Regions from separate parts of the Micromonospora sp. BRA006-A genome, predicted to be linked through region 4. Evidence: riboswitches for the same ligand, from Rfam matches in the RefSeq annotation. Region 4 holds a riboswitch; each other region holds the start of a gene.

Region 1 (5,528 bases), 1.3 Mb from region 4:
CGCGCCGTAGAAGAACAGGCCCTCGATGCACGCGGCGAAGCAGATCAGGTTGAGCAGGAACGCCCGGCGGTCCGCGCGGGTCCGCAGCTCGCGCAGCTCGAAGATCGAGTCGATCCACCGGAAGCAGAACTCGGCCTTGCGGGCGATCGACGGGATGTTCTCCACCGCGGCGAACGCGGCGAACCGCTCCTTCTCGTCCGGCACGTACGTGTCGAGCAGGTTCAGGTAGAACTGGACGTGCACCGCCTCCTCGAACAACTGCCGGGACAGGTACAGCCGGCCCTCGGGCGAGTTGACGTGCTGGTAGAGGTTGAGCACCAGGTTGTTGGCGACGATGGTGTCGCCGGTCGCGAAGAACGCCACCAGCCGCGACACCAGGTGCCGTTCGGCCGGGGACAGCGTCGCCAGGTCGGCGAGGTCCGAGTGCAGGTCCACCTCCTCGACCGTCCAGGTGTTCTTGATCGCGTCCTTGAACCGGTCGAAGAAGCGCGGGTAGCGCATCGGCCGCAGGGTCAGGTCCATGCCGGGGTCGAGCAGCATGTGCCGGGTCGGTGCGGTGGTGGTCACTGGCATGCCTCGCAGCTCTCGGGGTTCTCCAGGGAACAGGCCAGCGCCTCGTCGTCGCTCACGGCGGAGACCACGCCGGAGACCGGGGCGAGCACCGGGGCGACGGTGGCCTGCTGGATGCGGGTGGCGGGACGGGAACGCAGGTAGTACGTGGTCTTCAGCCCGGCCTTCCAGGCGTACAGGTACATCGAGGACAGCTTGCCGATGGTCGGCGCGCTCAGGAACAGGTTCAGCGACTGGGACTGGTCGACGAACGGCGCCCGCGCGGCGGCCAGGTCGATCAGCGCCCGCTGCGGCAGCTCCCAGGCGGTGCGGAACAGCTCCCGCACCGGCGCGGGCAGCTCGGCGATGTCCTGCACCGAGCCCTCGGCCCGCTTGATCCGGTCGCGGACCTGCGGCGTCCACAGCCCGCGCGCCTTCAGCTCCCGCACCAGGTACGTGTTGACCTGGAGGAACTCCCCGGACATGGTCTCGCGCTTGAACAGGTTGGACACCTGCGGCTCGACGCACTCGTAGCAACCGGCGATGGAGGCGATGGTGGCGGTCGGCGCGATCGCCACCAGCAGCGAGTTGCGCAGCCCGTGGGCGGCGATCCGCTCGCGCAGCGCCGCCCACCGTCCGGCCTGCGCCGGCTCCGCGCCCCACAGGTCCGGGTGCAGGTCACCCTTCGCGGCCCGGGTCTGCGGGTACGCCGGATGCGGCCCGAACCGCTCGGCCAGCCCGGCGGACGTCTCCAGCGCGGTCAGCAGGATCTCCTCCTGCACGCGGGTGGACAACTCCTTGGCCTGCGCCGAGTCGAACGGCAGGCGCAGCGTGAAGAACGCGTCCTGCAACCCCATCAGCCCCAGCCCGACCGGCCGCCAGCGCGGGTTCGACGCCGCCGCCTGCGCGGCCGGGTAGTAGTTGATGTCGATCACCCGGTCGAGGAACACCACGGCCGTGCGTACCGTGGCGCGCAGCCGCTCCCAGTCCACGCCGTCGGCGGTGACGTGGGCGCCGAGGTTCACCGAGCCGAGGTTGCACACCGCCGTCTCGGTGTCGTCGTTGACCTCCAGGATCTCGGTGCACAGGTTGGACAGGTGGATCACGTTGCCCGGCTCGCCGGTCTGGTTGGACAGGCGGTTCGCGGCGTCCTTGAACGTCATCCAGCCGTTGCCGGTCTGCGCGAGCGTGCGCATCATCCGCCCGTACAGATCCCGGGCCCGGACCGTGCGGATCGCGTTCTTCTCCGCCGCCCGGTACGCGGCGTCGAACGCCTCGCCGTACAGGTCGGGCAGCTCCGGGGCGTCCGACGGGTCGACGAGCGACCACTCGCCGTCGGCCTCGACCCGGCGCATGAACTCGTCCGGGATCCAGTTGGCCAGGTTGAGGTTGTGCGTACGCCGGGACTCCTCGCCGGTGTTGTCCCGCAGCTCCAGGAACTCCTCCACGTCCGGGTGCCACGGCTCCAGGTAGACGCAGGCCGCGCCCTTGCGCCGGCCGCCCTGGTTGACCGCGGCCACCCCGGCGTCGAGCGTCTTGAGGAACGGCACGATGCCGTTGGAGCGGCCGTTCGTGCCCCGGATCAGCGCGCCCCGGCCGCGCACCCGCGACCAGGAGATGCCGATGCCGCCGGAGAACTTCGACAGCTTCGCCACCTGGTGGTACCGCTCGTAGATCGAGTCCAGCTCGTCGCGCGGCGAGTCGACCAGGAAGCACGACGACATCTGGGTGTGCCGGGTGCCGGAGTTGAACAGCGTGGGGGAGCTGGGCAGGTACGCCAGGCTGGACATCAGCCGGTAGAAGCCGACCGCCTCGCCGGGGGTGCGGGACAGCCCGCAGGCCACCCGCAGCAGCCAGTACTGCGGCGTCTCCACCACCAGCCGCGACTGCGGGTGCCGCAGCAGGTAGCGGTCGGCGACCGTACGCAGTCCGAAGTACTCGAACCGCCGGTCGCCGTCCGGGTCCACGGCGTCGTCGAGCTTGCGGGCGTGCCGGGCCACGAACGCGGCCGTCTCGTCGCCGATCAGTCCCAGCCCGTGCGCGTACGCGATCGACTGGCTGAAGCTCGCCACGCCCTGACCGCGGACCTCCTTGTCCACGTACGCGGCCAGCAGCCGCGCCGCGAGCTTCGAGTACTGCGGCTCCTCGCCGATCAGCTCCGCCGCGGTCTGGATCGACAACCGGTCCAGCTCGGCGGTGGTCGCCCCGTCGTAGAGCCCGCTGATCGTCTTCGTGGCCACCCGCAGCGGGTCCACCTCGTCCAGGTCGGCGACCCAGCGCTCGACCGCCCGGACGATCTTGCCGACGTCCACCGGCTCGGTGTCGCCGTCCCGCTTGCGTACCCGCATCGCGAGCCGGCGGGGTTCGGACCCCCCGCCGGTGGACGGGGGACTCTCCTGCACGACAGTCATGACCTCTCCTCGCTGTCACCGTCTGGAGACGGCGGGAGACGCCAACGGGCACGGCGCGGCCGGCCCGGCTGCTGGCGTCGGTCGTCCCGCGCGACCTCCGGCCGCCGTACGCGGAGGCGTACGGCGCGCTGGCAGGTCTTCGGACTCGCGGGCCCGACCGGGGTCGCCGGTCGCCTACCGGCCGTCGCTTCCCAGGCCGGTGGCCCAGTGCTGTTGACGGCTGTCGTTCCCACTCACCGCTGCGGGGCAGTCCCGGATTCCCACCGGGTTCCCTCTTGCCTCGGCCCCGCCCCGGAGGGCTCGGCCGAACCAGCTGCGGCACCACCATATATGGCGGTGAGGGCTTCCACGCAACACCAGATGTCGTGTCGGCGTGTTGGAATGATCTCACCGTCCACAGTGCCTACCCCCGATTCCGGCGCGACCCGGCGGACGCGATACTCGGCGGTATGGGGAATACCGGACGCCGCTGGGCGTGGGTGGCGGTCCTGCTCGTCGGCGTCGGGCTTCACCTGCTGGTGCTGGAGACACTCGCCGGCACCGGGACCGTCACGTTCGTCCCGGCGCTGATCGTGCTCGGCGCGTGCGTCGCGCCCGCCACGTTCCTGGCCTTCGCCCAGGGACGGCCGGCCCGCCGCCCGGTCCCCGGCTCCGTCGTCGGCGTCGCCGCGCTCCTCGGCGGCGTGGTCGGTGTGGTCGCCGCCGGCTGGCTGGAGTACGGCACGCTGCACCGCCTCGGCGTCCTGCCGATGACGCTCGTCGGCCTGGCCGAGGAGACCGCCAAGCTGATCGTGCCGGCCGGCATCCTGCTGCTGTGGCGGCGGCACCCCTCCCCGGCGCAGGGCCTGGTGATCGGCGTGGCCTCCGGCGCCGGGTTCGCCGCGCTGGAGACCATGGGGTACGCGTTCGCCGCCTTCGTCGGGTCGGAGGGCAACCTCGGCGCGGTCGAGCGGACGCTGCTGGTACGCGGTCTCACCGCGCCCGCCGCGCACCTGGCCTGGACCGGGCTGACCGCCGCCGCGTTGTTCGCGTTCGCCGCCGCGCCCGGTGGCCGGAAGCTGGCGGCGTTCCTGCTCACCTTCGCCGCCGCCGTCACGCTGCACACCTGCTGGGACACGTTCGGCACCCAGCCCGCGTACGTGTTCATCGGCGCCGTGTCGCTGGGCTGGGTGCTGTTGCGCCTGCACCTGGACCGCGAGCGGCCGGCCCCGTCCGGGGCGCCGGTGGTGCCGGCATCCCGGGAGACGGCAGCGCACGCCGGCTGAGCCGGGCGGCCGGCCGTCCGGCGCCGCGCCGTCCGGTGCGTCTCAGCCGGCGGCCAGCCGGACGCCGAGCGCGACGAAGGCGACAGCGCAGAGCCGGTCGACGCGCCGCGACCAGCGGCTGTCGCCCCACCGCCTGGCGAACCGCCCGGCGCCCACGCCGAGCGCCAGGTCCACGGCGAGCTGCACCGCGACGAACAGCACCCCGAGCAGCACCAGCTGCGCCGCCACCGGGCCCGCCTCGGGCCGGACGAACTGCGGCAGGAACGCCACGCTGAACAGGATCATCTTCGGGTTGAGCAGGTTCGTCAGCAGGCCGCGCCGGAAGGCCCGCCCGGCGCCGCCGTCCGGCCGGTCCGCCGGTGCGCCGGGCCGGCCGGTGCCGCGCAGCGCCCGCAGGCCCAGCACGATGAGGTACGCCGCACCGGCCCACCGGATCGCGGTGAACAGCACCGGGGACGCGGCGATCAGCGTGGCGAGCCCGGCCACCACGGCGGCGACGTGCACCGCCTCCCCGGCGGCGACCCCGAGCGCGGCCACCGCGCCCGCCCGTGCGCCGTACCGGGTGGCGTTCGCGAGCACGAACATCATGTCCGGCCCCGGGGTGAGCATGAGCACCACGATCGCGGCCAGGTAACCCGCGAGCGTGGCCGCCGACAGTCCGAGCACCGCTCAGCCCTCCCCGGCGCCGTCGAGCAGCGCCCGGCGCAGCGCCAGCCGGTGCTCGCGCCGGATCTGCGCCTCCCGGTAGCGCCGCCGGTCGCCGTCGGTCTCGGCGTGCAGCGGCGGCACCGGCCGGGGCTGCCCGTCGTCGTCGACCGCCACCATCACCAGGTGCGCGGTCGCCACGTCCACCGGCGGCACGGCGCGGTCCCACCGGTCCGCGCTGACCTTCACCGCCACCTCCATCGAGCTGCGGCCGGCCCAGGTGATCCGGGCGTCCACGTGGACCACGTCCCCGACGCGTACCGCGCGCAGGAACGCGGTCTCGTCGATGGCGGCGGTGACGGCCGGGCCGTCGGAGTGGCGGGCGGCGACCACACCGGCGACCGAGTCGATCAGGTTGAGGATGCGTCCGCCGTGGACCGTGCCCATCAGGTTGGTGTGGTGCTGGTCCATGATCTGCGACAGGGTCAGGTGCGAGGCCGACGGTGGTCGGCCGGTGAGCGTGATGGTGTCGGGCACTGTGCGGTTCCGTCCTCGCAGAAGCGGACCGCCGACCGGCCGGGGTGTGCACGTCGAGGACACGCCGACGGCCTGCGTACGACGTGTCACCCGCCCGACCCACCCGCGAGGTCGACGGCGG
Region 2 (5,528 bases), 3.8 Mb from region 4:
CGACCCAGGTCAGGAAGATGGCGCCGGCGAGCACGGCGACCGGTAGCAGCCGCCGGTGGTCCGGTCCGGTGATCAGGCGGGCGGCGTGCGGGAGGATCAGCCCGACGAACCCGATCGCGCCGCTGACCGCGACCAGCACGGCGGTCAGCAGGGCGGTGCCGACCAGCAGCAGCCACCGCAGCCGGTTCACCTCGACGCCGAGGCTCGCGGCGGCCTCCTCACCGAAGGCGAAGGCGTTGAGGGTACGGGCGTGCCAGCCGACCACCGCCAGCACCACGACCAGCACCGGTACCGCCCAGCCCAGGGCCGTCCAGTCGGCGCGGGCCATCGACCCGGACAGCCAGAACGTGATGCTCTGCGTGGCGTGCGGGTCGGCCACCCAGATGATCACGAAAGAGGTCAGTGCCGCGCACAGTTGTCCCACCGCGACCCCGGTCAGCACCACGCGCGTCGGCGACAATGCCCCGAACCTCCCGGCCAGGCCCACGACCAGCAGGAACGCGACAAGGGCGCCGAGGAAGGCGCCGCCGGTCAGCGCGGCTACGCCACTACCGATGCCGGCCACGACCACCAGGACCGCGCCCAGCGACGCCCCTGAGGAGACCCCGAGCAGGTACGGGTCCGCCAGGGGATTGCGGGTGACGGTCTGCATGACCGCACCGGCCGCGGCCAGGCCCGCCCCCACCGTGGCGGCGCCGAGAACCCGGGGCAAACGTAGGTCCCAGACGATGTGGTCGCGCAGCAGCGGCACGTCCGAGTTCGCGAGTCCCAGGTGGCCGGCGACGACCGTCCACACCGTCCCGACAGTCAGGTCGGCCGGGCCGATGGTGACCGCGACGGCCACCGACAGCACCAGACCGGCGACCAGAGCCAGCACGAGCGCGGCCAGGCCGACCGCCCGCACCGGGCGGTGGGTGCGCACCGGGGCGGGCCGGGTGGTGACGGCGGTCAGCTCGGGGCCCCGGACGGCAGCGCGGCGATGCCCTGGGCGAGGGCTTCGACGCCGAGGACGTTGCGGACACCGGCCGTGGTTGACGAGAACGGGATCACCACGTACCACTGCTGTTTGACCGCGGGCAGGTCCTTGAGGGTGCGGTGCCCGGCGAGGAAGGTCTTCTTCTGCGCGGCGGGATCCCAGCTCGCGTCGACGAGCACGATGACCTCGGGGTTGCGGTCGGTGACGGTCTCCCAGCTTGTGTCGCCCCAGCTGCCGGTGAGGTCGGCGAAGGCGTTGGTGACCCCGGCCGCCGACATGATCATGTTGGGGGCGCCGCAGCAGGCGCCGACGCTCGGGGCGTCGCTGCCGCCGTCCCACCACATGACCTTCACGTTGCGGGCGGTGCCTGCGGCCGTGGCGATGCGGCCCTCGTGGTCGGCGATCAGCTTCTCGCCGCGGTCGCTCACCCCGAAGATCGCCGCGAGCTCGCGGATCTCGGTGAACACGTCGCCGATGGCGAGCTTCGCCTGCCGGGTCTGCGCCGGGCACCCGGCAGGGGAGATGTAGGTGCCGACGCCGAGTTTCTGCCAGTCGGCGCGGTCACCGACCCCCTCGTCACCGAACGCGCTGTTGTACGACGCGTACACGAAATCGGGTTCAGCCTCGAGCAGCTTCTCCTTGGTCGGGTACTCCTTGGCCAGCACCGGGATCTTAGCGTAGGCGTCCGCGTAGGCGGGCAGGATCGCGTCGTCGAGGTAGGCCGTGCCGATCATCCGATCTTGCAGGCCCAGGGCCAGCATGATCTCCGTGGCGGCCTGGTTCATGGTGACGACCCGCATCGGTGGCGCCGCGATGGTCACCGGGGTGCCGCAGTTGGTCACCGCGACCGGTCCAGCGGACACCGCCGGTGGTGCGGCAGCAGGCTTGGCATCGGCGCCGCAGCCGGTGAGCAGCACAGTGGACAGCAACAACGGCGCGGCAACGCGCCAGGGCATGGGGAACCGCACAGCGGGACCGCCTTCCAACACCTCGTGGACGGGGACGAACGTGCCGTGGCCGGTCTCCTGGCTGACGGGACAAGCAACCGCCGGCCGGCCTTCCCAGGCATCTCTGCCCAGTGACCTCGCGAAACGACGAGGGCCGACGGTCTCCCGATCACAGTGGCGAGGGCCGCGCCGGCATCACACCGGCTTCCCGAACACCACGGCGTCCCCACCATAACGGCCCGCGCTCGCCGCGGATCCGGTCCGGGCACCCGCTGTGGGAAATCCGACGCGCCGGACCGGCCTCGGCGTGGCTGTCGGCCCGCAACCCATCCGGCTCCTTTCTCGTGCGCGGTGGCTGGGCGAGGGCACGTGATCGACAGTGAGCGCCGTGGCTGAGGCTGAGCAGCAATACGTGAGCGCAGGTGCGAGGCCACGTCCGCCAGCGACCGGCTCCTCGGTCGTGGGCATGAGGCCGGCGATGCAGACGTCGAAGAGCTCGACGAGCGAGCACGGTACTTCGCGATCTGGATCGCCATCCGACCTGCGTTGCCGACGGCGCCGAGGACAAGGACGCGCTGGCCCGCGGTGAAGTTGATGCGGCGCGTCAGCGCGATCCAGGATGACATCGCCCGGGTTCATGGCGGTGGCGATCCGCACCGGGTCCACGCCGTCGGGTAGAACCACGCTGCGCGAGGGTCGATCAGGGTGCGTTCGGCGAAGGTTCCAAGGGGCGTATCGTGCAGGACCACGCAGCGGACGTTGCCCTTCTCGTCGCGTACCACGCCGTCCACGCCGGGGACGAGCGGGAAGATGTTGTTGCTGGTCCCCGGCGATCGGCATCTGGGCGGCGACCAGTGCGCTGGGCTTCGCCGCCGGGCCGCCGATCGGCGGACTCGTCCTGGCTCACCTGCCCTGGGGTGCGATCTTCCTGGTGAACGTCCCGATCGTGGTGATCTGCCTGCTCGCCGGCCGGATACTGGTCCCGGAATCGCGGGACCCGACCGGTGGGCGTCTCGACCTGGGCGGGGCGACGCTGTCCACCGCCGGCCTGACCGCGATCGTCTCCCCGGGTTCCGCCCACGTCCCCGCCGGTCAGGTGGCCAGGCGCAGGTGACGCCGCTGCCGCAGCCGCACCGCGACAACCGCCACGACCAGCAACGTACGCGCGGCAGCGAAGGCCAGCCCGTCGGTCAGGCCTGCCTCCAGCTCGCGCAACGTGGTGGAGCGGCAGGTAAACGGCGAGCGACGCCGGTCCCGATCCGGGCCGGCGTCGCTCGCCGTCGGGCTCAGAGTGTGGTTTCGCTGGTGAGGCCGAAGTAGTCGTGCCATTTGGTGCTGGGGGCGAATGTGGTGCCGGTGGAGAGTGCGACGTAGATGTCGTTGGTGGTGCCTTTGGTGAAGACGATGAGCGCGCGATCGCCACCCTCAAGACCTGGAAAATCCTGGTCAAGCTGCGCTGCTGCCCACGCCGAGCGACCGCGATCGTGCAGGCCATCCTCGTCCTGCACCGCGTCGAAGCCGACCGCCACGCAGGATGAAAATGGCTCATTACATGATCGGCAGAACACGCCTTAACCGGCCGTCACGCGTGCCAATGCGTCGAGGATCGGGCGCTTCGCCGTGCGGTTGATCTGGTAGCCATCAACCTCGCCCAGCGGAACCCATTGAACATCGGAGATGTGCTCACGCACCGCGTTCGCCGTCAGGTAGGCGACGGGCTCGCCGACGATGGCACACTGGCGGACGACCACGATGATCGTGTCTACCCCGATCGGTCGCCACATCCACATGGCCAGGGGCCGAGCAGGCGCGACATCGAGCGCGACCTCCTCATGCACCTCTCGGCGCAGACCCTCGTCCAAGCATTCGTCCGACCGCAGCCTTCCTCCCGGAATCTCCCAACATCCCGGGTGGTAAGGGTGATCGTCTGACTTGCGGACCATGAGCAGATTGCCGTCGTGAATAATGATCGCCTTCTGGGCGAATTGGACCAAGTCGTCCATCGGCCGATCACCCTGCGATTCACCCGGGTCTCGCACGCTTGCAACGTTCATCCTGGCCACGCCGTTCGGGTCGTTCATCGCAGTTCAATGGTGGCATCCGACCCGTGCGTCAGTGAACCGATCACCTGTCCAGCCACGCCCTGCTCTGTCAGTGCGGAAAGTACCATGCCGACGCGGTCCTCGGCGGCAGCCAGCAGCAGGCCGCCGGACGTCTGCGGGTCACTGATCACGGCCCGTTCCTCGTCAGTAAGGACGCGCCCCCGTACGGCACCGCTGTAGTGCTCCCAATTGCGCAGTGCACCTCCCGGCACCATTCCCAGCTTCACCAACTCGTCCAGACCTGGGAGAACGGGAAGATCGGAGACCGTCAGAACCGCCGAGACACGGGACGCTTCGCAGACCTCGTGCAAATGCCCGAGGAGACCGAATCCCGTCACATCGGTGGCGGCCCGAATTCCGAGTTGGACGGCGACCCGACTGGCCCGGTCGTTCAGGTCAACCATCGAGCTGAAGCTGGCGGCTCTCGCAAAGTCGGGAGCGAGGCCGTTCTTCAGGGCGGTCGATATCACCCCGGTGCCCAACGGCTTGGTCAGAATCAGCCGGTCGCCAGGAGCCGCCGCGCTGATCCGGAGCACCTCGTCCGGACGGACAAAGCCCACCACGGCCATGCCGAACTTCGGCACCGCGCCGCGCAGAGTGTGCCCGCCCACCATGCGGGCCCCCGCATTCCGGACAATGCTGTCGGCACCTCGCAGGACCTCGGTCAACAGCTCCGCCGGCAGTGTCTCGTCGGGCCACTCCACGAGGTTCGCCGCCAGCACCGGCGTCCCGCCCATGGCATACACATCCGACAGGGCATTCGCGGCTGTCACCGCACCCCACCGCCGCGCGTCGTCATCAATGGGGGTGAAGAAATCAACTGTCAAGATGATGGCAAGGTCTTCCGAGATCGCATAGACGGCGGCATCGTCTCGTTCGGCGAGTCCGACGATAAGCGGATCAGCGGACGACTCTTCCTGCCGTGAACCGATCGGCGCAGTCGCCAGGAACGTCGACAGGACTTGGGAAAGCTGGCCGGGGCCTATTTTGCAGCCGCAGCCGCCCGCTGGCGAGAACTGCATGAGGGACGCCGATCGCATGGCCGTCACCACCTTCGCGAGGATTGGTGAACTGTACCGCTGGTGACTGGCGGGCGAAAGGCGCGACGGAAACAAATCCCCCGATGCCGGGTCTCCATAGCCCACCGGTTCCCGCGCTGCAGCCAGAAATTTGTCAGCGGACGTGGGCAGCAGGGCCGATAGTTGCGTCCAAATTCGTGGTAGGTTTCTCAGATTGGCAACCTCGCGTCATCCGGGTTCGAGGAGAAGGCATTGGGTTTCCTGACCGGTATCGAGATCCGAAGGCGCATCTCAGTCGGCGACCTGAAGATCCAATCTCTCGACCCGGACGAACCCTTCAGCGTGGACAACCAGGTGACGGAAGACGCGGTGGACCTACGTCTAGCGCCGGCGGGCCTAGTCCTTCGACAGGACGTCGAAAGCATCGACTACGTCTTTGACGATCTCGAAAGTCTCTACGACATCATCGAGATTCCCGCCGTCG
Region 3 (5,528 bases), 3.8 Mb from region 4:
CTGCCGGCACGAGCCCGAGGTGGCGCGACGGGGCGCTGACACCCTGGTCGCGGTGCAGGATCCCGAGCACCGGTACGCCGGTGGATTCCACCGCCCGGGCCGCCTCGGCGGCGTGGCGGGCGGACCCGGCTTTGTTGAGCACGACACCCGCGACGGTGACGCCGGCCTCGAACGTGCCCATTCCGTGCACGACGGCCCCGACGCTGCGCGAGGTGTGCGAGACGTCCACGACCAGCAGAATCGGGGTGGCGGTCAGGGCCGCGAGGTGCGCGGTGGAGGCGAAACCGTCGCCGCCGATGCGGCCGTCGAACAGGCCCATGACCCCTTCGACGATGGCGATGTCCGCGTCGCGTGCGCCGTGCAGCAGCAGCGGGATCACGAGTGAGGGGTCGGTCAGGTGCGGGTCGAGGTTGCGGCCGGGGCGTCCGGTGGCCAGCGCGTGGTAGCCGGGGTCGATGTAGTCGGGCCCCACCTTGTGCCCCGACACGGTGTGCCTGCGCGCGGCCAGCGCGGCCATGAGCCCGGTCGCGACCGTGGTCTTGCCGTGGCCGGAGGCCGGCGCCGCGACGATCAGCCGCGGAAGGCTCACCATTCGATGCCTCGTTGGCCCTTCTGGCCGACGTCCATCGGGTGCTTGACGTGCTGCATCTCGGTCACCAGATCGGCTGCCTCGATCAGCCGGGGGTCGGCCCGGCGCCCGGTGACGATCACGTGCTGACGGCCGGGACGGTGGACCAGTGTCTCCACGACGTCGCCGACGTCGACCCAGCCCCACTGCATCGGATAGGTGAACTCGTCCAGGATATAGAGCTGGTGCCGTTCCGCCTGGATACGGCGCTTCACCTCCGCCCAGCCCTCGGCGGCGTCCGCGGCGTGGTCCGCCTCGGTGCCGCTCTTACGGCTCCAGGACCATCCGGAGCCCATTTTGTGCCACTCGACTGGCCCGCCTTCGCCGGTCTGCTCGTGCAGCAGCCCGAGCCTCTCCAGGACGGTCTGTTCCCCGATGCGCCACTTGGCCGACTTCACGAACTGGAACACCCCGATGTCCCAGCCCTGGTTCCAGGCGCGCATCGCCATGCCGAAGGCGGCGGTCGACTTGCCCTTGCCGTTTCCGGTGTGGACCATCAGCAGCGGCCGGTTGCGCCGCTGGCGGGTGGTGCTGCCGTCGTCCGGGACGGTGAGCGGCTTACCCTGCGGCATCAGGCCACCCCCGCCCGCGGAGCGGTCGCCGTGCGAACGACCCCTGTGAGCCCGTCGGCGGTCACTTCACCGAGCGGCACGTGCTCGGCCCTCAGATGAGTGGCAAGCCGGGCGGCGAGGCCGAGCCGGAATCGTCCGGTCTCGCAGTCCACGACGACGACCTGGACACCGCTGGTGGCGAGCGCGGCGGCGGCGCGGTGGGCACGACCCAGCGGGTCCGGGCCGGAGGTGGCGCGGCCGTCGGTCACCACGACGAGCAGGGGCCGGCGGGACGGGTCGCGCAGCGCCTCCCGGCGCAGCACCTCGCCACTGCGTTCCAGGCCCTCCGCGAGCGGGGTCCGGCCACCGGCCGGTAGGTCGGCCAGGCGGCGGGAGGCGACGTCGACCGAGCCGGTCGGTGGCAGGACGACCTCGGCGGTGTGCCGGCGGAACGTCACCAGTGCGACCTTGTCCCGGCGGCGGTAGGCGTCCAGCAGCAGCGACAGCACAGCGGTCTTGACCTGCTCCATGCGGCGGCGGGCCGCCATCGAACCGGACGCGTCCACGCACAGCAGCACGAGGTTCGACTCGCGCCCGACGGTCTCGGCCCGGCGCAGGTCGCCGGGCACGAGCGCGAGGCCGCGACCGCCGGTCAAGCCACCCCGGGAATGCTGATGCGGCGCCGCCGCGGTGATGGTGCCCGGCAGGTGCAGCCGGCCGTCGCCGGACGTGCGCCGCCGCTGCCCGGCGACACGGCCCTGCGGTGTTCGTGCCCGGGACCGCCGGCCGGCCTGACCGTCGCCGGTTCCTTTCACGACCAGCAAGCGGGCACGTGCGGGCTCGCCCGCGGATGCCATCGATGTGGCGGCCTGCCGTTCGGGCTCCGGTACGGGCGGGCTCTCGCCGGGAGAGCCGGGCACGTCCCCGGCCGATCTGTCGTGCCCGGTGTCGTCGGGCAGACCGCCGCCGGGACCGTCGGGTCCGGGGTCGGGGTCGTTGTGGCCGAGTAGGTCGTCCAGGCGGTCCTGGTCCAGGCCGGGCTCGTCGAAGGGGTTGCGGCGGCGGCGGTGCGGCAGCGCGAGACGGGCGGCGATGCGGATGTCCTCGAGTGTCACTCGCGTACGTCCCCGCCAGGCCGCGTGCGCCGCGGCGGCGCGAGCGGTGACGAGGTCCGCACGCAGGCCGTCCACGTCGAACGCGGCGCACAGCTCGGCGATCCTGGTCAGCGTCTCGTCGTCGAGCACGACACCGGCCAGCGAGCGCCGGGCGGCGGCCAGCCGGGTGCGCAGGGCTTCCTGCTCGCCGGCCCAGCGTGTGGCGAAGCCCTCCGGGTCGGCGTCGAATGCGAGCCGGCGGCGGACCGCCTGCACCCGCAGGACGGGGTCACGCGGGGCGGCGACCTCGACCGTCAGGCCGAACCGGTCGAGCAGCTGCGGGCGCAGTTCGCCCTCCTCCGGGTTCATCGTGCCGATCAACACGAACCGGGAGGCATGCTCGACCGAGACACCGTCGCGTTCGACGCTGACCCGGCCGGTCGCCGCGGCGTCGAGCAGCAGGTCGACCAGGTGGTCCGGCAGCAGGTTGACCTCGTCGACGTACAGCAGGCCACGATGGGCCCGGGCCAGCAGGCCAGGCTCGAACGCGACGACGCCGTCTCGCAGCGCGGCATCGAGCTTCAGCGATCCGGTCACCCGGTCGTCGCCGGCTCCGACGGGTAGTTCGACGAGGCGTACCGGCCGTTCGACGACGGGCGTGGACACGTCGAACGGCCCGTCGGGGCAGACCGCCGAGGGATCGTCCGGGTCGATGGAGAACCGGTCGCCCGCATAGACCCGTACCGCCGGGAGCACCTCGGCGAGGCCGCGCACGGTAGTGGTCTTGGCAGTGCCCTTCTCCCCGCGGATCAGGACACCGCCGATGAGCGGATCGATCGCGACCAGGGTGAGGGCGAGAGTCATGTCGTCGGCGCCGACGACGGCACAAAAGGGGTACTGCGCTGGCATGTAGGGCTCCCGCTCGATCTGCCATGGCGGTCCACGACGCGGCATGCGCCGTGGATCGGATCGAGGCCGGTCTTCGGACTTCCCAGGTCAATGCCTGGATCACCGCAGCGGGCCCTGTGCCGGATTCTCACCGGCTTCCCAGATTCTCCCCGTGACCACGGTCGTGGGGCACCTCGAACCTGTGCATCACCATAGACGCCCCGGTGGCCGGGGCAAGGGCCGGTGGGCGGCTAGGGTGCATCTCCATGGAGGAGCGGGTGACCGTGGTGGGGGTCGGGGCTGACGGGTGGGTGGGTCTGCCGGAGCCGTCCCGGGCGCTGGTGCGGGCGGCCGCGACGCTGCTCGGCGGGCGGCGGCACCTCGAGGCGGTGCCGCCCGTCGACGGCCAGCAGCGCGTGGCGTGGCCGTCGCCGCTGCGGGACAATTTGCCAGGTGTGCTCGCCTCCGCGCGAGGGCCGGTTGTCGTGCTGGCCTCCGGCGACCCGCTCGTGTCGGGTATCGGCACGACGCTGCTGGACGTCCTGGGCCCGGAGCGCGTGACGATCGTGCCCGGGGTCTCCTCGGTAGCCCTCGCCCGAGCACGTCTCGGATGGCCGGCTGAGTCCGTCACCACGGTCAGCCTGGTCGGCCGGGACCTACGGCTGATCGTGCCTGCGCTCTCGGCCGGGCGCCGGCTGCTCGTGCTGTCCAGCGACGGGACGACACCCGCGGCCGTGGCCGCGGTGCTGACCGGGCTCGGTTGGGGGCAGTCCAGGCTGGTCGTGCTCGGTGACCTCGGTGCCGCCGGTGAGTCGTGTACCGCGACCACCGCGGCCGGGTGGGACCTGAACGACGTGCCGCGGTTGAACGTTCTCGCCGTCGAAGTTCGCGGTGCCGGTCCGGGCTGGGCCGCGGGCGGCGTGTTGCCCGACGACGCGTTCGAGCACGCCGGGCAGATCACCAAACGTGACCTGCGGGCCAGTGCCCTGGCCCGGCTCGCGCCCGCGCCCGGTCAGCTGCTGTGGGACGTCGGCGCCGGCAGCGGCTCGATCGGTGTGGAGTGGATGCGGGCCTGGCCGACGGCACGGACGATCGCGGTGGAGCCCCGCTCCGACCGGGCCGCGCTGGTGCACCGCAACGCCGCTGCTCTCGGCGTGCCGGGTCTGTGTCTGGTCGAGGGTTCGGCGCCCGGGGCCCTGTCCGGCCTGGACCGTCCCGACGCGGTGTTCGTCGGCGGCGGGGCCACCGTCCCCGGCGTGCTGGACACCTGCTGGGATGCGCTCGGCGCCGGTGGACGGCTCGTCGTGCACGGTGTCACCGCCGAGACCGAGGCGGTGCTGCTGGAGCAGCACCGCCGGCGCGGCGGTGAACTCGTCCGCCTGCACGTCGAACGCGCCGAACCGCTCGGCGGCTTCACCGGCTGGACGCCCGCGCGGGCAGTCAGCCAGTGGTCCATCGTCAAGGGAGATTCATGACCGTCCATTTCGTCGGGGCCGGGCCCGGCGCCGCCGACCTGCTCACCCTCCGCGCGGTACGCCTGCTCGAGTCCGCCGACGTGTGCCTGTACCCGGGCACGTACCTCGACGCCGAGGTGCTGGAGCACTGCCGTGACGACGCCCGGCTGATCGACACCCAGCACCTCGACCTGGACCAGATCACCACGCACCTGGTCCAGGCACACGCCGACGGGTCCGAGGTCGTACGGCTGTGCTCCGGTGACCCGTCGCTGTACTCGGCGGTGCACGAGCAGGCCCGCCGGCTCGACGCCGCCCGGGTCCCGTGGGACGTCACGCCCGGCGTGCCGGCCTATGCGGCTGCTGCCGCCGCCGTCGGCGCCGAGCTGACCGTCCCGGAGCTGGCCCAGTCGGTCGTGCTCACCCGCGCGCAGGCCCGGTCCACGGTCATGCCGTCGGGAGAGAAGCTCGCCGCGTTCGCCGCGACCGGCGCGACGCTCGCCCTGCACCTGGCGGTCACGCGTACCCGCGAGCTGGCCGCCGAACTGGCCGGCTACTACGGCCACGACTGCCCCATAGTCGTGGTGCACCGGGTGTCGCAGCCGCAGGAGCTCATCCTGCGCGGCACGCTGGCCGACATCGGCGGCCGGGTCGAGCAGGCCGGTCTGCGACAGGCAGCGGTCATCCTGGTCGGCCCGGCGCTGGCCGGGGACGTCCGTGGCGGCGAGTCGTTCCTCTACTCGGCCGGTCGCGAGCGCCGCGTGCGCGGCTGATCAGGGCACGAAGCGCGGGCTCCAGACACGTCCGGCCGCGGTGACTCGCGTCGCCGAGGCGCCGATGATCAACAGGCATTTCATGTCGATGCTGCCAGGGTCCAGTTCGCCGAGCGAGGTGACGGTGAGACTCTCCCCGG
Region 4 (5,528 bases):
CGCACGGGACGTATGCAGTTGTGTGCCCGGCGAACCGGGTGCCGCCACCGTACCGCTAGGGCGCGCGACGACGCCAGAGCAGTTGCCGGCACCCGGTGCGCCGCTGGTCACACCGTTCGCAGCGGACGGTTCAGGGAGCGGCGATGCTCGGCGGGGCGCCGGCGCCGAAGGACCAGCCCTCGACGCTGCCCGGCGCGGGGTTGTAGCCGGTCGCCCCAGACGTACTGTAGGACCAGGCACCGCCGCTGGACGCATGCCAGTACGACCAGTACGCCGTGGCCGGCGGGGTGTTGACGCACGGCTCGGTCGCGGCGGTGGGCTTGCCGTTGATCCGGCAGACGAAGGCCAGGCCCCAACGGGCGGTGCCGGTGACGGTGAAGCCGGCGGCCTGGAGCGCGGCCAGGCCGGTGGCCGGATCGCCCGGCGCACACGCGACCTGGACGCCACCGCCGAGCGCGGCGAAGTCGACGACCACAGTGACTCCCGAGGTGCCGGCGCAGGCGGCGGCGTGCGCCGCCCGGGGCGCGGGTTCGACTGCGGTCAGCGCGACGCCGGCCACGACGGCGGCCAGCAGGCCGGCCAGCCAGGTGCGGGCGGTGGAACGGTGACGGAACACGGGTCCTCCTGTGATCGGGTGAGCGGCGAAGGGGTTCACGGGCAGGCGAGCGCCGGTGCGCCGGGGTCGGCGCCGGCGGCGGACAGACGGGCGTACCCGATCCCGGTGAGACCGAGGACGGCCTGGGCGGTGGCCCGGGGCGCGGTGGCCGGGTCGAACCCGCCACCGTCGAAGTCGACAGCGCCCCGGTCGGCGGGCGTCCCGGCGCAGCCGACCTGGAGTCCGGCGAGGAATGCCCGGGCCCGCGCCCAGGCCGGCAGCCGGTGACCGTCGCGCAGGGCCTGCGCGGCGAGACCGGTGCTGTTGGCGTTCGGTGTGCCGGCCGCGTTGGTGAAGCCGCCGTCGGCACGCTGAACGGACACCAGCCAGCGCAGCCCGGCGGCGGCGTCGGCCGGACGGTCCGCGGCGCGCAGGGCCTGCGTCGCGAGAGCGGTGGCGTCCACGTCGGACGTGCAGGCCGGTTGCGCGGGCAGCAGCGGGTAGCCGCCGTCCGGGCACCGGGTGCCGGCCAGCCAGGCGGCCGCCGCCGGTGGCGCCCCGGCCGCGGTACGGTCCAGCGCCAGCAACGCGAACGACTGGCTGAACGCGTTGCTGTAGTCGCCGTACGCGGACCGGTCGCTGAACCGGCCGGCCGGCGTCTGGAGCGAACGCAGCCGGGCGATCAGGTCCACCCCGCCGACGTCGGCCGGGTCGCCGCCGCGCACCTGCACGGCGAGGGCGAGCTTGGCGGTCGCGCCCGCGTACGCCTCGGAGACACCGTCGCCGAGGTAGCCGTCGCGGATGTCGGGCCGGGTGACCCAGGCCAGCGCGTCGGCGCCGTGGTCGTCGGCCACGCCGCCGGCGGCGAAGGCGAACACGGCGTCGAGGGTCAGCCCCTGGTCGGGGTAGGCGACCCCGTCGAAGACCGCCTCGAAGCGTTCGCCGTCGACGAGTTGCCGGGCGAGCCAGCCGCCGGCGGCCTCCGGGCGGGTGAGGGCGGCGCGCTCGGGGGCGGCGACGGCGGGTGTGGTGAGGGTGAGGGCGGCGAGTACGCCGCAGAGGAGCGCGAGCAGGCGGTGCCGGCTTCGGCGGACGACCATCGGAAGCGCCTTTCCGGCCCGGCGGTCGTCGAAAGCCCGGACGACCGAGGCAACGCCGCGTCGACCGGGACTCCGACCCGTGGGCCACGACGGGTGGGGAGCGGATACACGCGTACGACGGGTATTCGGGCTCGCCGCCGCAGAGTCTCTCTGGGCGGCCTACCGTTGCGGGCCAGCGCCGGATTTCGACCGGTCTTCCCCCGCACGTACACGCAGTGGTTGAGTTGTCGCGACAGTCTGCTGTGGCCGGAGCGCCGATGTCAATGCGCCAGGGCCCGGCCACGTGCCGTGACGGCCGGCGGAGTCGCCGTTTCACATCCCGGCGCCGAGACGTCGTCCCGGCGCGTCCGGGTAGGCGCGCCGGCGAAGGACGCCCGGTGGAGACCGGGCGTCCTTCGCCGTGGGGTCACTGTCAGCAGGGCCGGCAGTCGGTCATCGGCGGAACGGCCCGGTGACGCAGTAGGTGATGCCGCCGGACGACGAGCCGGTCGTGCCGCGTTGCGACGAGAAGTACAGCCGGTCCCCCGCCGGGGTGAACGCCGGGCCGGTGATCTCCGAACCGCTCTGTCCGGTGATCCGCAGGAAGACGGAGATCTTGTCGTCCGGCGTGATCATGCAGATCTCCATGTTCCCGCCGTCCTCGGCGACGTACAGGTCACCTGCCGTGGATCCGGTGATGTTGTCGACCCCGGTGAGCGGAGGGGCGCCCGGACCGACCAGGTTGTCGTCGTAGGCGAGCTCGTACGTGCCGGCGGCCAGGTTGACCTGCCAGACGCGGTTGTCGCCCTTCGTGGTGAACCAGACGGTGTCATCCGCGTAGTGACAGCCCTCGCCGCCGTTGAACGTCTTCGCGCCGGACACCTGCTGCCGGGTCGGGGTGGGCGAGCCGTCCGGATCGGGCACCGTGGCCCAGGTGAACGTGCCGGAGGTCGCCGTACCGGCGCGGAAGACCTGGAGGGTTCCGGCGGAGAGGTCGCCCCAGGTGGCCGGCACGAACCGGTAGAACTTGCCGTCGGTCTCGTCCTCGGTCAGGTAGACGACCCGGCGGACCGGGTCGGCCGCGGCCGCCTCGTGCTTGAACCGGCCCAGCGCGGGACGCGCCACGGCGGTCCCGCCGAGGGGGTACGTCTCGAAGACCCGGCCCAGGGACACCTCCTCGCAGGAGAGCCAGGTGTTCCACGGTGTCTTCCCGCCGGCGCAGTTGTTGTTGGTGCCGGAGAGTATCCGCGACGCCCCGATCACGGCGCCGCTGGAGTCGAAGACGAGGCGCGAGGCACCGCCGCCCGCCCCGGCCGACACCTCCGAGTTCGACACGTAGATCCACCCGGTGCCGTTCGGGAACACGGCGCCACCGTCCGGAGCGTCGTGCCAGGTGTACGACGTCCCCGGCACCGTCCGACGGGACCGCGCGACGACCGAGCTGGTGAAGCCGGCCGGCAACTGGATGCCGTTGGCGTCGGCGGGCTGGAGCCCACCGTAGGGCCCCGCCGCGTTCTGCGCCGGGGCGCCGTACGCCGCCGACCACGCGGTGAACGGCAGCGCGACAGCGCCCGCACCGACGACCGTGGCCCGCAGCATTGCTCGACGATCCATGGAACCTCCTCGGTAGGTTCCCCAGATCCGACCGGGCGGAGCTTACGCACATCGATCTGCTGGATGAACGTCGATGGACGCCTCGGTGCGAGGCCGGTCAGCCCTTGCGCCACTTCTGGTTGGCCGTGCCCCCGCAGTCCCAGAGCTGGAGCCTCGCGCCGTCGCCGCCGTTCCAGTCCTTGATGTCGACGCACTTGCCGGCCTGGAGGTTGACCAGGTCTCCGGCCGCGTTCAGGGTGAACTGCTGGGCGCCGGTGCCGTTGCAGGTGTAGAGCTGCACCGCCGCCCCGTTCGCGGTGGACCCGGCGTCGACGTCCATGCACTTGTTGTTCTGGCTCTTGAGCGCCGTGCCGCTGAACGTCCACCTCTGCGCGTTGGTGTTGTTGCAGTTCCACATCTGCAACGGCGCGCGGTCGACGAAGTTGGAGCTCGGCACGTCGATGCACTTGTTGTTCCAGTTGCTGACCACTGGCACCCCGGTGGCCGGGGTGCCGCCGCCACCGCCGGTGAACGGGCTGAGGATCAGTCCGGCCGAACGGGGATCACCGTCGTGCACCAGCGACTCGAATCCGCCGACGTCGTCGAAGGCGAACGCGTACGCCCGGCCGTCGGTCATGTTGGCGTGGATCAGGCGGGCGTACTGGTTGGTGGGGTTGCTGCGGTAGAAGTCGGCGGCGTTCGTACTGGGCTGGGTGTCGATGGTGCCGAGCGTGCCGCGGTTGAGGGCGGCGCAGAGCGTACGCGAGATCGGGCCGACCACCTGGTCGTTCGGCGCGGGCAGGTCGCCGTCGCAGCCCCATACGCTGGCCGAGGAGGGCCGGTTGAAGGAGGCGACGACCTGGCCGCTGCCGTTGGTGAAGGTCATGGTGTTGCCCGAGGTGCGGCCGTAGTACCGGATGGCGGGCTGGTCGGCGAAGGGCGTCACGGTCAGGGTCTTGGTGGTGTACGCGTTCCACGCGGAGGCGATGTACGAGTCCAGGTAGGTGGTGCTGAGCAGGCCGGCCCCGGCCGCCTTGCCCGGAGCCAGGACGCGCAGCACGGTCCCGTCGGAGCGGGTGTGGACGGTGCCGGCCCAGCCCGGCTGCGCCCGGATCCCGTCGATGACCGCGTTGCGTCCGTTGGCCACCACGTCGCCGGTGCGCTTGGTGACTCCGGTGGCGCCGGTCACGGTGACCGCGTGCGGGATCGCGAACATGTCGACCTGGGAGCTGTTGAGCCACAGCCCGGAGTCGTTGTAGGTGAACTCGCTCCAGTCGAAGAGGATGTCGCGGTTCGCGTCACCGGCAGCCCAGGGCGCGGGCTGCACCAGTCCGTCCGGGGTGAGGAAGAACTTCAGCTTCTGCCCGAGGGAGAAGTAGGCCCGGCCGGAGAAGCCTCGGGGGAACTGGATCGTGGTGCTGCCGCCGTTGCCGGGGCCCGGTATGGAGACGTCCGGCGCGGGCGACGGCGGGATCTGCCCGCCGGTCCACGGCACGAAGGCGCCGCCGGAGGTGACGTAGCCGAGCCGGCCGGAGGACAGCTGGACGCCGATGACGTAGAGGTAGACCGGGTCGCTGCGGCCGGTGGTGTTGGTGACGGTGACCGGCAGCAACGCCGGTCCGACCGCCTGGGCGGGCGTGGCGACGACGGCGCCGGTGAGCCCGGCGAGCAGGGCGGACGCGGCGGCGAGCAGCCTTCTTCGGAGACGCATGGCGACACCTCGCGGGAGAGAGGGGGACGGGAGAGCGCTCTCTCAGCAGGGTCCAATTGTTAATATTGTTTTGTCAATAGGTGTTTGCCTATGGATCAGGGCCACGGCGAAGGTCACCGGTCGATTAAGATCCACTCCGGCACAGTCGACTGTGGATTGGGTATTTCATGAGACGCATGCTTTCGGCGCTGACCGCGCTGGTGACCGTCGCGGCGGGCCTGACTGTCGGCGCCCCCGCCGCCCAGGCGGCCGGCTCCTGCTCGGGGACCATCACCTACAGCCAGGTGCAGTCGTCGGGGCTCGGTGAACTGGTGATCTACTACAACAGCAGCAACGGGGGCACCAACAGCGCCTGCTTCTACCACCGCGGCGCGGCGTACGGGAAGTCGGCGCCGACCTTCGTGCAGATCTACCGCTGCGCGGAGCGTTCGAACGAGGGCGCGCACTGCACCCGCTCCGGAAGCCCGGACACCGACTCCGGTGACTTCAGCTATCACGCCGGCCCGGTCGCCGTCACCGGCACGGCGAACTACTGCGTCGAGGCGGTCGG

Evidence for each region. A riboswitch is a leader RNA that binds a small molecule or an ion and turns the genes downstream of it on or off. The one in region 4 is predicted to bind cobalamin.
Region 1: it holds a riboswitch for cobalamin, as region 4 does, so the genes downstream of both, NMK34_RS13350 (ribonucleoside-diphosphate reductase subunit alpha) here and NMK34_RS19375 (peptidase) in region 4, are expected to answer to the same signal.
Region 2: it holds a riboswitch for cobalamin, as region 4 does, so the genes downstream of both, NMK34_RS02705 (ABC transporter substrate-binding protein) here and NMK34_RS19375 (peptidase) in region 4, are expected to answer to the same signal.
Region 3: it holds a riboswitch for cobalamin, as region 4 does, so the genes downstream of both, NMK34_RS02760 (magnesium chelatase subunit D family protein) here and NMK34_RS19375 (peptidase) in region 4, are expected to answer to the same signal.

What each region holds. Positions count from the first base shown of each region.
Region 1 covers NZ_JANCLW010000001.1:2,968,560-2,974,087, forward strand. Annotated here, with positions in the region: gene NMK34_RS13345 (ribonucleotide-diphosphate reductase subunit beta) at 1-573, opposite strand, end outside; gene NMK34_RS13350 (ribonucleoside-diphosphate reductase subunit alpha) at 564-2,960, opposite strand; cobalamin riboswitch at 3,073-3,289, opposite strand; gene NMK34_RS13355 (PrsW family glutamic-type intramembrane protease) at 3,410-4,225, shown strand; gene NMK34_RS13360 (LysE family translocator) at 4,268-4,891, opposite strand; gene NMK34_RS13365 (acyl-CoA thioesterase) at 4,895-5,407, opposite strand.
Region 2 covers NZ_JANCLW010000001.1:530,826-536,353, reverse strand. Annotated here, with positions in the region: gene NMK34_RS02710 (FecCD family ABC transporter permease) at 1-922, opposite strand, end outside; gene NMK34_RS02705 (ABC transporter substrate-binding protein) at 949-1,932, opposite strand; cobalamin riboswitch at 1,974-2,158, opposite strand; partial or broken gene NMK34_RS02700 (MFS transporter) at 2,747-2,986, shown strand; gene NMK34_RS02695 (hypothetical protein) at 3,016-3,138, opposite strand; partial or broken gene NMK34_RS02690 (IS5/IS1182 family transposase) at 3,330-3,461, shown strand; gene NMK34_RS02685 (NUDIX domain-containing protein) at 3,495-4,004, opposite strand; gene selD (selenide, water dikinase SelD) at 4,001-5,077, opposite strand; gene NMK34_RS02675 (dCTP deaminase domain-containing protein) at 5,297-5,528, shown strand, end outside.
Region 3 covers NZ_JANCLW010000001.1:541,951-547,478, forward strand. Annotated here, with positions in the region: gene NMK34_RS02750 (cobyrinate a,c-diamide synthase) at 1-592, opposite strand, end outside; gene cobO (cob(I)yrinic acid a,c-diamide adenosyltransferase) at 586-1,200, opposite strand; gene NMK34_RS02760 (magnesium chelatase subunit D family protein) at 1,200-3,182, opposite strand; cobalamin riboswitch at 3,229-3,373, opposite strand; gene cbiE (precorrin-6y C5,15-methyltransferase (decarboxylating) subunit CbiE) at 3,428-4,636, shown strand; gene NMK34_RS02770 (cobalt-precorrin-4/precorrin-4 C(11)-methyltransferase) at 4,633-5,388, shown strand; gene NMK34_RS02775 (precorrin-2 C(20)-methyltransferase) at 5,389-5,528, opposite strand, start outside.
Region 4 covers NZ_JANCLW010000001.1:4,294,714-4,300,241, forward strand. Annotated here, with positions in the region: gene NMK34_RS19370 (hypothetical protein) at 131-616, opposite strand; gene NMK34_RS19375 (peptidase) at 652-1,695, opposite strand; cobalamin riboswitch at 1,794-1,942, opposite strand; gene NMK34_RS19380 (alkaline phosphatase PhoX) at 2,128-3,288, opposite strand; gene NMK34_RS19385 (beta-1,3-glucanase family protein) at 3,386-4,978, opposite strand; gene NMK34_RS19390 (hypothetical protein) at 5,146-5,528, shown strand, end outside.